3 regions of the Erythrobacter sp. JB1-4 genome follow, and region 2 is predicted to be linked to each of the others. Evidence: predicted binding sites of a transcription regulator. Region 2 holds the regulator's gene; each other region holds the start of a gene.
What was found. Region 2 encodes LexA, which represses DNA repair genes until DNA is damaged. Its sites were predicted from a motif close to GTTCCNCNCTTGTTCT; they were not measured.
Positions count from the first base shown of each region.

Region 1: a site for LexA is predicted at 2,206-2,221, ahead of AC0V61_RS14535 (putative DNA modification/repair radical SAM protein). Genes of this name have one in related genera too.
Region 3: a site for LexA is predicted at 2,180-2,195, ahead of AC0V61_RS12260 (DNA recombination protein RmuC). Genes of this name have one in related genera too.

Region 1 covers NZ_CP200292.1:3,106,103-3,110,253, forward strand. The annotation lists partial or broken gene AC0V61_RS14520 (Y-family DNA polymerase) at 1-889, shown strand, start outside; gene AC0V61_RS14525 (PilZ domain-containing protein) at 964-1,299, shown strand; gene AC0V61_RS14530 (phosphoribosyl-AMP cyclohydrolase) at 1,437-2,000, opposite strand; gene AC0V61_RS14535 (putative DNA modification/repair radical SAM protein) at 2,224-3,474, shown strand; gene AC0V61_RS14540 (UdgX family uracil-DNA binding protein) at 3,618-4,151, shown strand, end outside.
Region 2 covers NZ_CP200292.1:3,335,617-3,339,767, forward strand. The annotation lists gene moaC (cyclic pyranopterin monophosphate synthase MoaC) at 57-533, shown strand; gene AC0V61_RS15660 (molybdopterin molybdotransferase MoeA) at 539-1,720, shown strand; gene lexA (transcriptional repressor LexA) at 1,952-2,644, shown strand; gene AC0V61_RS15670 (ComEC/Rec2 family competence protein) at 2,683-4,151, opposite strand, start outside.
Region 3 covers NZ_CP200292.1:2,651,056-2,655,206, forward strand. The annotation lists partial or broken gene AC0V61_RS12245 (methionyl-tRNA formyltransferase) at 1-253, opposite strand, end outside; gene recR (recombination mediator RecR) at 307-903, shown strand; gene def (peptide deformylase) at 1,048-1,608, shown strand; gene AC0V61_RS12260 (DNA recombination protein RmuC) at 2,211-3,656, shown strand; gene AC0V61_RS12265 (TrmH family RNA methyltransferase) at 3,862-4,151, opposite strand, start outside.

The DNA of each region.
Region 1 (4,151 bases), 230 kb from region 2:
GAAATCGCCCGCAGCAAACCCGCTCATCCGGCTCGATCAATTGCTTGGCAGGGTGCCCGAACCGCTCTTGCCCGTGGTCCCGCAGGATATGCCTCTGGTACAACGCCGCTTGATGGAGCCGCTGCGCCATCGCTCGCTGCTTGATCAAGTGCTGGGGGATTTGGCCCAGGATATGGCACGCGAATTGGAGGCACAGGGACAGGGCGCGCGGCGGCTAGAACTCGGCATGTGGCGGGTCGATGGCGAAGTGATTGTGCGCCGCTTGGAACTGGCTGCTGCCACGCGGGACCCTTCGCACATCACCCGCCTGTTTGCGGAAAAGCTCGAGGGGATTGAGGCTGGTTTTGGCATCGAAACCGTGCGCCTGCGGGCAAGCTGGACAGAACCCTTTGCCGCCACACAGGGCGATGTCGAAGAAGCCGCGACACGCCACGGTATTTCACTTTCCGCCTGTATCGACCGGCTAAGCGTCCGCCTCGGCCCGCATGCTGTGCGCCGCCCGGTTGCCCATGCCAGTCACCTGCCTGAACGTGCACAAAGCTGGCAGCCGCCCCTTGCCGCTATCACCGCTCCTGATACTCTCACGAAACCTCAGGCAAGGCCGCTTAAACTGCTTGATCGGGCTGAGAAAATTGCTGTGCTCTACGCATCCCCCGATGGCTATCCCCAACGTTTCAGGTGGCGTTCGCGGGTCCACGAGGTTGCCCGTGTTGAAGGGCCTGAGCGCATTGCCCCTGAATGGTGGCGTGAGCGCTCTACCGCGCGGCTGCGTGATTATTACCGTATCGAGGATGAACACGGCGCGCGTTATTGGATCTATCGCTCAGGCGTTTTGGGGGATGGACGCGGTGGGACGCCTGAATGGTTCTTGCACGGTATCGATGCATGATCGCGCGTAAATTTACGAAAATAGTTACCCGGCCGTTAGGGTTTGTTTAGGTATTTCTGCGATAATCTTTTCCCATGACGATGGTTAAAGCCTCTCGCGGATCTGATCGGCGACCTTTGCACCTGATGGTCAAGGGGCGGGTTCAATCGCGCGCTATCTACGCTGATCTTATTGATATTTCAGAAGGCGGTTGTAAATTACGGGCGAGCGCGGGTTTTGCCAGTATTGGCGACCGCGTCACTATTCGCATGAACGGCATCAATGCCCCGCTTGGCAAAGTCGTGTGGGCAGATGGAAAGGTGGCCGGTGTGGCGTTTGAAAGCCCCATGCATATTGCAGTGCTCGATCATCTGTGCGCGAGTGTGTATGATGCAAGCACGTCAAATAAACAGCGCATGCACTGGGCTTAATATATGGGCCTAACATACATTGGGCCTAACATAGGGGGCCTCACGCCACCCTTCTAAAAAGCATACGAAAAAAGAGGCCGGGAGGAACATCCGGCCCCTTTTCGTTTGCAGCCCTCTCAGCTGCTAAGCCTTTGGCCTTAGCCCGCGCTGTACGGAAGCGAACTGTGGTGAAGAACGATCTTCAGATCGCCATTCTCGTCTTTTTCATAAGCAAAAGAATACTCAACCTTGGTCACGCCGCCGTCGGTGTCGGTGAACATATAGTTGCCCATGGCCACTGCCATATCGCCGCTTTCTGAGATTACAGTGCCGTTATTGTCCCACTCAACCGAGGTGTAAGGCTTGATCGCAAAGCCGCCATCTTCTGTGCCCTCGGTGCCAACAAAATAGCTCAGCGCTTCTTCAGTGGTCTCGCGGAACTGGTCTTCGGCTGCCAGAGTTGGCTTGAACAAGATTGTTGCATCATCGCCATAAGCATAATGCGTTGCAATGTGCTCAGAAGCGCGCGCTGAGTAATCGCCTTCTTCGGTGAAGGTCGCGCCGATGGCGACAATGCCTTCGCCCCATGCTTTTTGTGCCGCGTCAACTTCTTCAGCAGTGATCGGGTTTGCAGGCGCAGCGGTTGCCGCTTCATCGCCGCCACACGCTGCAAGCGCGAGTGATGAGGCGCCCAAGACACCGATATATGCAAGCTTTTTCATTAGTTTCTCCTGTGGAGGTGGGATCAAATCCACCAAAACTGTCATGATCGAACTACGGGCAAACACGGGTGCGTGAAATTCCCCGATGGGTGTAGGCCGGGTGGCCTATGCCTCGATATCGCGGTGAGGTGAGGGGGCTCAAAAGGGATCAGGGGAGGGGTCAGTTGAGGGTATTGCACACTTTGCATTTGTAGGATTGAGGTTGGGAACATATAAGGAACATATGATTCAGCGTTCGCCTCAAAAATCCTTACGAGAAAGACTGGAAATCCTCGCTGATGCGGCGAAATATGATGCGTCTTGTGCCTCATCAGGCACGGCGAAGAAGAATTCGATCGGCGGTAAAGGCGTGGGCTCAACCGAGGGTATGGGCATTTGCCATGCCTATGCGCCTGATGGCCGGTGTATCTCGCTTTTGAAGGTGCTGCTGACCAATCACTGCATCTTTGATTGCCATTATTGTATCAACCGGAAGAGCTCGAACACGCCGCGTGCGAAGTTCACGCCTCAGGAAGTCGCCGACCTCACGATCAATTTCTACAAGCGCAATTATATCGAGGGGCTGTTTCTCTCGTCGGGCATCATCAAAAGCTCCAATCACACGATGGAGCAGTTGATGGAAACCGCGCGCATCCTTCGTGAGGAGTATGATTTTCGCGGCTATATCCACTTGAAGACTATTCCTGAGGCGGATCCTGAACTGATCGAGCAGGCGGGGATGTATGCCGACCGTGTGTCGATCAATGTGGAATTGCCGACGCGCGCTGGGCTGACCAAGCTTGCGCCCGATAAGGATCAGGCAGAGATTGAGGGCGCTTTGGCAAAGACCAAGTCACGCATCATTCAGGCAAAGGACGAACGAAAGCGTTTCCGCCATGCGCCCCGCTTTGCGCCTGCGGGGCAATCGACGCAGATGATTGTGGGCGCGGATGATGCCAATGATGCAGCCATCGTTGGGCGGGCGAGCGGGCTCTACAGCAACTTTGGTCTGCGGCGCGTGTACTACAGCGCCTTTTCCCCGATCCCGGATGCGAGTGCGGTGCTGCCACTGAAACGCCCTCCGCTGATGCGTGAACACCGTTTGTATCAGTCTGATTGGCTGATCCGCTTTTATGGCTTTGGTGCGAGTGATGTGGCTGATGCGACGGAGAAAGACGGCAATCTTCCGCTTGATATTGATCCCAAGCTTGCCTGGGCGCTTAAGTTTCGGGGGAGCTTTCCGGTCGATGTGAACCGCGCCTCGAAAGAGCAGCTTTTGCGCGTGCCGGGGCTCGGGACAACAGCGGTGGGGCGCATCCTGAAAGCGCGGCGGCACAGGCGGTTGCGCTTGGAGGATGTGGGGCGGCTCACCCAATCCATCGCCAAAGTGCGCCCCTTTCTGGTGGCGGCTGATTGGCGGCCAACGCGGCTGACAGACCGGGCGGATTTGCGCAGCATGCTTGCGCCCAAGTCGGAACAGTTGGAGCTGTTTTGATGGGGCAGGGCACAACATGCTCCCCTCCCGCCTGCGGGAGGGGTTGGGGGTGGACCAGCAAGGTTGCGTGGGCCCACCCCGCTGCGACTAGCGAGCAAGCTCGCAAGTCTCACTGCCCCTCCCGCAGGCGGGAGGGGTAGAATATGACTGCGATGCAAAACGTCTCGCTGGGCGCTCACTACGTCGTCCACTTGCCGCGCCCCGATGATTTCGCCTTTTGGCGTGAGCGTGCGCGGCAATTGATCCAATGTGACGTACCCCCTGACCGGGTGAGCTGGGCGGAGCCGGGGGGCACGGGTGACCTGTTTGCCTATGAAGGCCCCTCACGCGGAGAAAAGCGCCTGCCTGTGCCCGAAGCGGGTGCGAGCGAGGTGCGCGCGTCCAAGCGATTTATGCGCCTTGCCCGCAACGTTTGTGTCCACTCTGCCCCCGAGCGGTTCAGCCTTCTCTACCGCGTCCTCTGGCGTCTCCAATCGCAGCCCGGCATGATGCAGGACAGCGCCGACACAGACGTGCGTCGGATCGAAGAGCTCGACAAAGAGGTGCGCCGCGATGCGCATAAGATGCATGCCTTCGTCCGCTTCCGCGAGGTCGAGAGTGAAGAGGGCGAGCACTACGTCGCTTGGTTCGAACCTGATCACCACATTGTGCGCCGCGAGGCAGGGTTCTTCATGCGC
Region 2 (4,151 bases):
TTCAGCCCCAGGACAGTGTGCCAAGTGTGCCAAACTTCCAACATTGGAGCCGTTGCATGAGCCGACTCACTCACCTTGGAAAAGATGGCGCCGCGCATATGGTGGATGTTGGCGCAAAGGCACAAACGCACCGCGTCGCCATCGCCAGCGGCTTGATCAGCATGTCCGAAGAGGCACTCAAGGCGATCCACGAAGGCGACGCGCCAAAAGGCGATGTCCTGGGCACAGCACGCATCGCTGGCATCATGGCGGCCAAGCGCACAGGCGATCTTATCCCATTGTGCCACCCGCTCGGTCTTGAGGCGGTGACGGTCGACTTCACCTTTGACGAATGCGCCATCCGCGCAACAGCAAGCGCCTCTCTCACCGGCAAAACCGGGGTTGAGATGGAGGCTATGGTTGCGGTCTCCACTGCCCTCCTCACCATCTACGACATGGCCAAGGCGATCGACAAAGGCATGGTGATTGGCGAGGTACGCTTGATCGAGAAGCGCGGCGGCAAGTCGGGCACATGGAAGGCGGACGCGCTGTGAGCGCAATGCTCTCGCTGCAAGAGGCACAGGAAAGGCTCCTCGCACTCACACCTCAATCGCGGTCATCGCGCGTTGCGATCAACGACGTTACCCTCTGTTCGAACCAATGGCTTGCCAGCGATCACTACGCCGCCCGCACTCAGCCACCATGCGACCTGTCAGCGATGGACGGTTATGCCATCAGCGGCGCTGGACCATGGCAAAAGGTAGGCGAAAGCAAAGCCGGGACGCCGTTTGCAGGGGCGCTATTGCCTGGACAATGTACGCGCATATCAACGGGCGCCCATATGCCCGAAGGCGCTAAGGCCGTGCTCATCCAAGAGAATGCAGAGGTAGAAGGTGAGGTGGTCAAGCCCATCCACCTACCTCAGACCGGCCAACATGTACGGCGCAAAGGCTTCGACTTTGAGGACGGTCAGCTTGTGCTTCCCAAAGGCAGCGCGGCAACGCCCGCGGCCCTTGCCTTAGCGATCTCCGCTGGGGTCAGCACGCTTGATGTGGTGTCCCCGCCCTCGGTCGCGATCCTTGATAGCGGGGACGAGTTGGTCGAGGCTGGACAGCCCTGCGCACTCCACCAGATCCCGGCTAGCAATGGGTCGATGTTGGCCGCGATGCTGCACCCTTATGTAGGCGCCACAGACCGTCTCGGTCCCGTCCCCGATGACCGCGCCCGGTTGGCAGAAGCGCTGAGTCAGGCCGAAAAGCATGATATCCTCATAACCTCAGGCGGGGCATCTGTTGGCGACCATGACCTTGTGCAGGACGCTCTGCGTGAATGGGGCGCTGAGATCGATTTTTGGAAGGTTGCGATCAAGCCGGGCAAGCCGTTGATGGTGGCGACGCGCCAGACCCAAGCGGGGCGTCAAGTCATCCTTGGTCTTCCCGGCAACCCGGTCTCAAGCTTTGTGACTGCTTTTCTCTTTGCGTTGCCATTGGTGCGCAAGTGCCTTGGTGCGCCTAACCCGCTCTTTGAAACTGTACAGATGACCGCAGGCGAGGCCATCCCTGCCACCGGGCCACGTCATGAGTTCTTACGCGGCATCCTATCAGAGGGAATCGCACAGCTTGCATCTTCACAAGACTCAAGCGCTTTAGGGGCGCTCGCCGTGGCCAATTGCCTCATCAGCCGCCCACCCCATTCGCCGGCTGCCCAAACGGGTGACAAGGTGGAAGTCTATTGCCTTTGAAATGGCGGTTTTCTGCCAGCCTTGTGGAAATCGGCGTGTTGACTTGCGAACAGAAGTTGCCTATTCGTTCCGCATTCGTTCACCATAAGGGTCGAACGGTTAGCGTTCTGTATCGCACCTGTTCTGCTTTTGCGCATAGGGTGCTTCTTGGGAGCGCGCGATCTTGGCACTGCGTTTGGGATGCGCAACGTTGCGTCCTTTCGCGAAGAGTGCGGCTGATGGAGTTTGCCCATGCTTACGGCAAAGCAACATGAATTGATCCGTTTCATTCAGCAACGCCTGGAAGAAACAGGCGTGTCACCCAGTTTTGAAGAAATGAAAGAAGCGCTTGATCTTAAGAGTAAGTCAGGCGTGCACCGCCTGATCTCTGCGCTTGAGGAACGCGGCTTTATTCGGCGTCTTCCCAACAGGGCCCGCGCGCTTGAAGTTATCAAGAACCCTGAGGATGCAACACCTAATGCGCGTCCTGCTCTTGCTTCGGCGGCGAATGATACCGTTGCGGCGAATGCTTCTGCGCCAAGAGCGCCCGAACCTGCAAACGATGTGATCGAAATCCCACTGCATGGGCGGATCGCAGCAGGCGCACCGATTGAGGCGCTAGAAGGACAAAGCTCGCTTCCTGTCCCCGCAGCATTGCTCGGACCGGGGGAGCATTACGCGCTGGAGGTATCGGGCGATTCGATGATCGAGGCCGGCATCTTTGATGGTGACTTTGCACTGGTCCGGCGCACGAACACCGCGCGCGATGGCGAAATTGTGGTGGCGCTTGTGAAAGGCGAAGAGGCAACTCTCAAATATCTCCATAAGGATGGCGGCTTAGTTCGCCTTGATCCGGCCAATGCGACGTATGACCCTCAAGTCTATGGTCCAGAAGAGGTCGAAGTCCAAGGTAAGCTTGCCGGGCTATTGCGGCGTTACCACTGACCGCGATCAGTGCGGTGATATGCTGGGCGGGAGTTTAATCACTCGCGCCCGGCTTTCCACCAGCCATGCTCACCTTGTGTCTTGCTGACGCTGGTGATGGTTTGATCGGCAAGGTTGATGGAAAGGCCACCGGTCTGCTCAAGCAGGCGGCGATCGGCTTTGAGCCATTTGGGCTGGCACGAGCGTGGCAGAAACCGATCAGCCACAACTATGTCCGACTGCTCACAAGCTGCCGCAAGCGAACGCTCTTCGATGAGCTCGCGGTTGCGGGCCATAAGAAGGGACCAGTCCCTGCCCCCACGCTGGAGGACAATGGTGCAAAATTCAGGAGAGCATCGCGCGCCGTCCCACTGCGCAAGAGGAATGGGTTCGGAAGTAACACTTGAAAGTTCAAGGAGATTGTCGCGAGAATATGAAGAGCGGCTGTCGCGCAGGGACAAAAGCCTGCGCTCCCCATCTTGGCCGAGCATGGTGATGCCCACATGGCGCCCCTCCCTACCGATAAGGACATCAGGTATAGGCGTCATAACAAGCAACGCCGTCGCAATCGCAGCGGGCATAAAACCCCAGAGCCGCGCTCGACCAGACCATAAGGCAAGCCAAAGCCCGCCCGCGGTAAACAAAGCGATAGTGGCACCGCTCATCTGCGGCATGAGCTTAACCGCTCCGGGCTGCGCAGATGTGAAGTGGGCAATACCAAGAAGCAGATTGAGCGACTTTTCTGTTAGCCACCAAAATGGCGCGCCAAGCCCTACGATATCAAAGATCAAACCCAGCGCGATGAGTGGCATCGAGACAAAGGTGACAAGCGGGATCGCGATGACATTTGCAAAGGCTCCGTAAAGCCCAGCGCGGTGAAAATGGAATAGGACAATGGGCATGAGAGCGATTTCAATTACCAAGCCTGTTAGGAACAGCATCGCCGTGCCCCTACCAAAGCGCGCAAAGCTGCTCTCCTCACGCGGCGCAAGGAAGGCTCTCACAGGCGCGCTCGAATGCAAGGCGACGATGGCAAGAACGGCGGAAAAGCTCATTTGGAAGCTGGGCCCGACGACACTCTCGGGCCAAAGAAGCAGTACGAAAACGGCGGCAACCGCCACCATCCGCAAACTCAAGGCATCGCGCCCGCTTGCAAGAGCAACCAGCACAAGCATGGCAGCAGCACACGCGCGCACCGTAGGGACCTGCGCCCCGGTCAGAAGTGTGTAGCCAATGCCAGCAATTGCCCCCACACCGGCTGCAATCACCGGCAATCTCACACGCAGGGCAAGGGAGGGAAACAAAGCGAGCAATTTGACCGCCACAAGATAGGCCGCCCCGATCACGGCGGTGACGTGCAATCCGCTAATCGCAAGCAAGTGGGTAAGACCTGCATCGCGCATGGCAGCTCTGTCAATTTCTCCAATCGCCCCCCTGTCTCCGCTTGCAAAAGCCGCAGCAATGGTCCCGGCGGACCCGTCCACTTTGCCCCTTACATGGGCCGACAAGGCTCGCTGCATCTGAGCAA
Region 3 (4,151 bases), 680 kb from region 2:
CGACCACCGCTACATCTGCGCCCAGCGCCGCAAACTGTCCTTGCGCCTCTTCATTCCGCAGCGATTTTGGTGAGCGCACCTCGAACCCAAGCTCCTCAGCTTTTGCCTGAACAGGGGAAGGGCGCAGCTTCTTGCCCCGGCCCGAACGGCTCGGCGGCTGGGTGTAGACGCAGGCGATCTCATGGCCCGCCTCATGGAGAGCCACCAAGGCAGGCACCGCGAAATCGGGCGTTCCCATAAAAACTATGCGCATAAGGTAACAGCCAAACCTTTGTGAATTGAGCCAAGCGCCCTATCTCCCCCCACATGGCATCGCAAGAGATTGAAGCTCTATCCAGCGCATTGGCGCGTTTGCCCGGGCTCGGCCCACGCAGCGCGCGGCGCGCTGTGCTGTGGCTGGTCAAGAACCGTGAGCGCGCTTTGCCAGACTTGCTCGAGGCGCTGGACGGCGTCTCCCAAACGCTGGTCGAATGCGAGATGTGCGGCAATGTCGACACCACCAACCCGTGCAGCATCTGCTCCGATCCAAAGCGCGATGCAAAATCGCTGTGCGTGGTCGAGGATGTCGCGGACGTGTGGGCGCTAGACCGCGCGCGGCTCTTCCAGGGGCGATACCATGTGCTTGGCGGCAAGCTTTCAGCGCTCGATGGCATCGGCCCCGAAGACCTCAACATCGCCTCGCTGATCGAGCGCGTCGCAGGCGGCGAGATTGATGAGGTCGTCCTCGCCATGAACGCAACGCTCGAGGGGCAAACCACCGCCCACTACCTCGCCGAGCGGCTGGAAGAGCACAAAGTGCGCATCACGCAATTGGCGCATGGCCTGCCAGTGGGCGGGGAACTGGACTACCTTGATGAGGGCACCTTGGCGCAGGCGCTACGGGCCAGAAGGCCGGTGGGATAGGCCCACCCCCAACCCCTCCCGCGAGTGGGAGGGGAGCGAGACTTGCCAGCTTGCTGGCCTAGTCGCAGCGGGGTGGGCATTCTCGATCTCTGAAATCGAACCGTTCCGCTTGCAGTTACCACCCAGCCGCCCTAAATCGCCCCAATGGCTATCCGCGAAATCATCGAAGTGCCGGACCCCCGGCTCAAACTTGTGTCTGAACCGGTCAAACCGGAAGAGTTCGGCGACGAGCTCAAGCAGCTCGCCGACGATATGCTTGAGACTATGTACGACGCCCCCGGCATTGGCTTGGCGGCCATCCAAGTCGCGGTGCCCAAGCGTCTGCTCGTCATTGACCTGCAAGAGCCCGATGAGGACGCAGAGCCCGAAGTCGACGAAGACGGCAATGAACATGTGCCCATCAAACGCGCGCCCCGCGTCTTCGTAAACCCGGTGATCACGCCGGAAACGGGCGAGATGAGCACCTTCCAAGAGGGCTGCTTGTCGGTGCCCGAAGTCTTCGCCGATGTGGACCGCCCCGCGTCCTGCATGGTCGAATACCAAGACCTCGACGGCAACCACCACAAAGAGCACATGACCGGCATGTGGGCGACCGTAATCCAGCACGAGATGGACCACCTCGAAGGCATTGTCTTCATCGACCACCTCTCGCGCCTTAAGCGCAACATGATGCTCAAGAAGCTGAAGAAACTGCGCGCGGCGTAGGCAAATGTCGGTCCATCCGATCATTGCGAATGCCATGCTCCTCGCTCTGCCAGCGCTGCTTCTTTTCATGTTCTGGTCTTGGTCACGGGGGCTTCCAAAGAAGAAGTCAAAAACCCGTCTATCGAAGGTTGACTTCCTTCTTTGTTGCTTGGTGGCGGCGTTTTGTGCGTTCAAAGCGTGGGACGGGTACTCACAAGGCATGAGCCACTGGTACATCTGGCTTGTTTTAGCAGCGTTCGTTCTTTTTTGGGTGGTCAGGGATTGGCCTAATTGGAAGGAACCAAGCCCTGATCAGTTAAAGCTCTACAGCGTCCTTTCTTGCATTGCGGCAGCGTTTCTGGCGTACACGGGTTGGGCTTTGTATTCGCAGGGTGTGAGTGACTGGTCATTGTTGATTTTCCCACCCGTCGCCTTGGTTTACCGCGCGATAACAGATTGGCCGAGATCCAAACTTGCGCACTAGATCGGTGGCCGGGGAAGTAAGTGCCATGAATTCGTCATCCCGGACTTGATCCGGGATCCAGCTTCGTCCGGTCTCAGCTTTGTCGGGGATATCCAACAAAGCGCTAGTGTTCCACTTATGTTCCATGCTATAAGTACGCATGGATAACGCGATTCTACTCATCATCACTTTGGTCATCGGCTTGGCCCTTGGCGGCGGGGCGGGGTGGTTCTTTGCCTCGCGGCCTATCGCCGATTTGCGCGAAAGGCTTACCGCGAGCGAGGGACAATCGCGTGAGCTTGAGGCGGGCCTTGGCGATGCAAACGCAAAACTTGCCGCTGCCGAGGTGAGGGCGGCGCAGGCCGTGACCCTCGAGCAAGAGCGCAATGATGAGCGTACCAAACGCATGGCCTTGTCCGAGCGGCTGACGCAGATCGAAACCACTGCGTCCGAGCGCGAAAAAGCGCATGAGGAGCAAAAGCGCGCCCTCGTCGAAGCGCGCACCGCGATGCTTTCCGAGTTTAAGGCGACCGGCGCGGAAGTGCTTAAGGCGAACCAAGACGATTTTCTCAAACGCGCCGAGCAACGCTTCCGCCAATCCGAGGAAGCGGGCGAGGCCAAGATCAAGGCGCTGCTCAATCCGGTGGGTGAGAAGCTTGCCAATTACGAAAAGCAGGTGAGCGAGCTAGAGGCCAAGCGCACTGATGCGTTCGGCCAGCTCCACGGCCTCATCCAATCCATGCGTGAGGGCCAAGAAGAAGTCCGCCGCGAGGCACAGCGGCTGGGCAATTCGCTCACCAACGCGCCAAAAGCGCGCGGGCGCTGGGGCGAGCGGGCCTTGCAAAACCTGCTCGAACAATGCGGGCTGGCGGAGCACACCGACTTTCAGATGGAACAATCGGTTGAGACCGAGGAAGGCCGCCTTCGTCCTGATGCGATCATCAACGTACCGGGGCAGAAAAAGCTCGTGATCGATTCCAAAGTGTCGCTCAACGCCTATCAAGCAGCCTTTGAGGCAGATGACGACGACATTCGCAAACACCAGCTTGACGCGCACGCAAAGTCGATGCGCGGCCATGTGCAAACGTTGAGCGCAAAGAGTTATCAGTCGCAATTCGAAGAGGCGCCCGACTATGTCATCATGTTCATTCCCGGTGAGCATTTTGTGACCGCGGCCTTGGATGCCGATCCGACTTTATGGGATTTCGCGTTTGAGCGCCGGGTTCTGCTTGCCACGCCAACCAATTTGGTCGCCATTGCACGCACTGTTGCACAAGTCTGGCGTCAGGATGGCCTTGCGCAAGAAGCGCAGGAAATTGGGCGGATGGGCGCAGAACTCTACACCCGCCTCGAGACGGCGGCCTCGCACCTCAAGCGCGTGGGTGGGGGACTGGAGACAGCGGTCAACAATTACAACAAATTCGTCGGCAGCTTTGAGCGCAACGTCCTCTCGTCGGGCAAGCGTCTTGCCGAAAAAGGCGTCGAGATCGGCAAGCGCGAGATCGAAGAAGTACCTCTCGTCGAAAGCACTCCGCGCTATAACGCGGCGGATGCTGATGAGGCTGAGAACTTCATGCTGGAGGACAGCAAGGGCGCGGCAGAGTAGCGCTGAGGAGAATAGCCAGCAAAGATGGCTCTTTCCTACTCGTACTCAGCTTGCCAATATCTGGGCAGCGCTCTTTGATATGGTCGAGATTGGCAGAAGCTCTTTTGCAAAGTGTCACCTTTTTCCAACACGGGAAATTGGCAGAAATTGGGCGCTTTCTGGCTCTTATCTGTAGGGAAAAGGTGACACATGCGTCACTTTATTCCTACAAGGCGTCCAGCACCTCATACGCCAGCACAGCCCCAGCCACGGCCGCATTTAGCGAGTCCGCACGGCCCTTCATCGGCATAGTCACCCGAAGGTCGCATTCTGCTTCATAGCCTTCCGGCAGCCCCTGAGATTCGTTGCCTACCAAGATGAAGCAGGGCGATTGATACGCCGCACCGCGATAGGGTACAGCATCGCGCAAACTCGCCGCGACCAATTGCCCCTCGCCGGATCTCAGCCAAGGCACAAATTCCTCCCACCGCGCCTGCGCAAGACCTTGTGTGAACA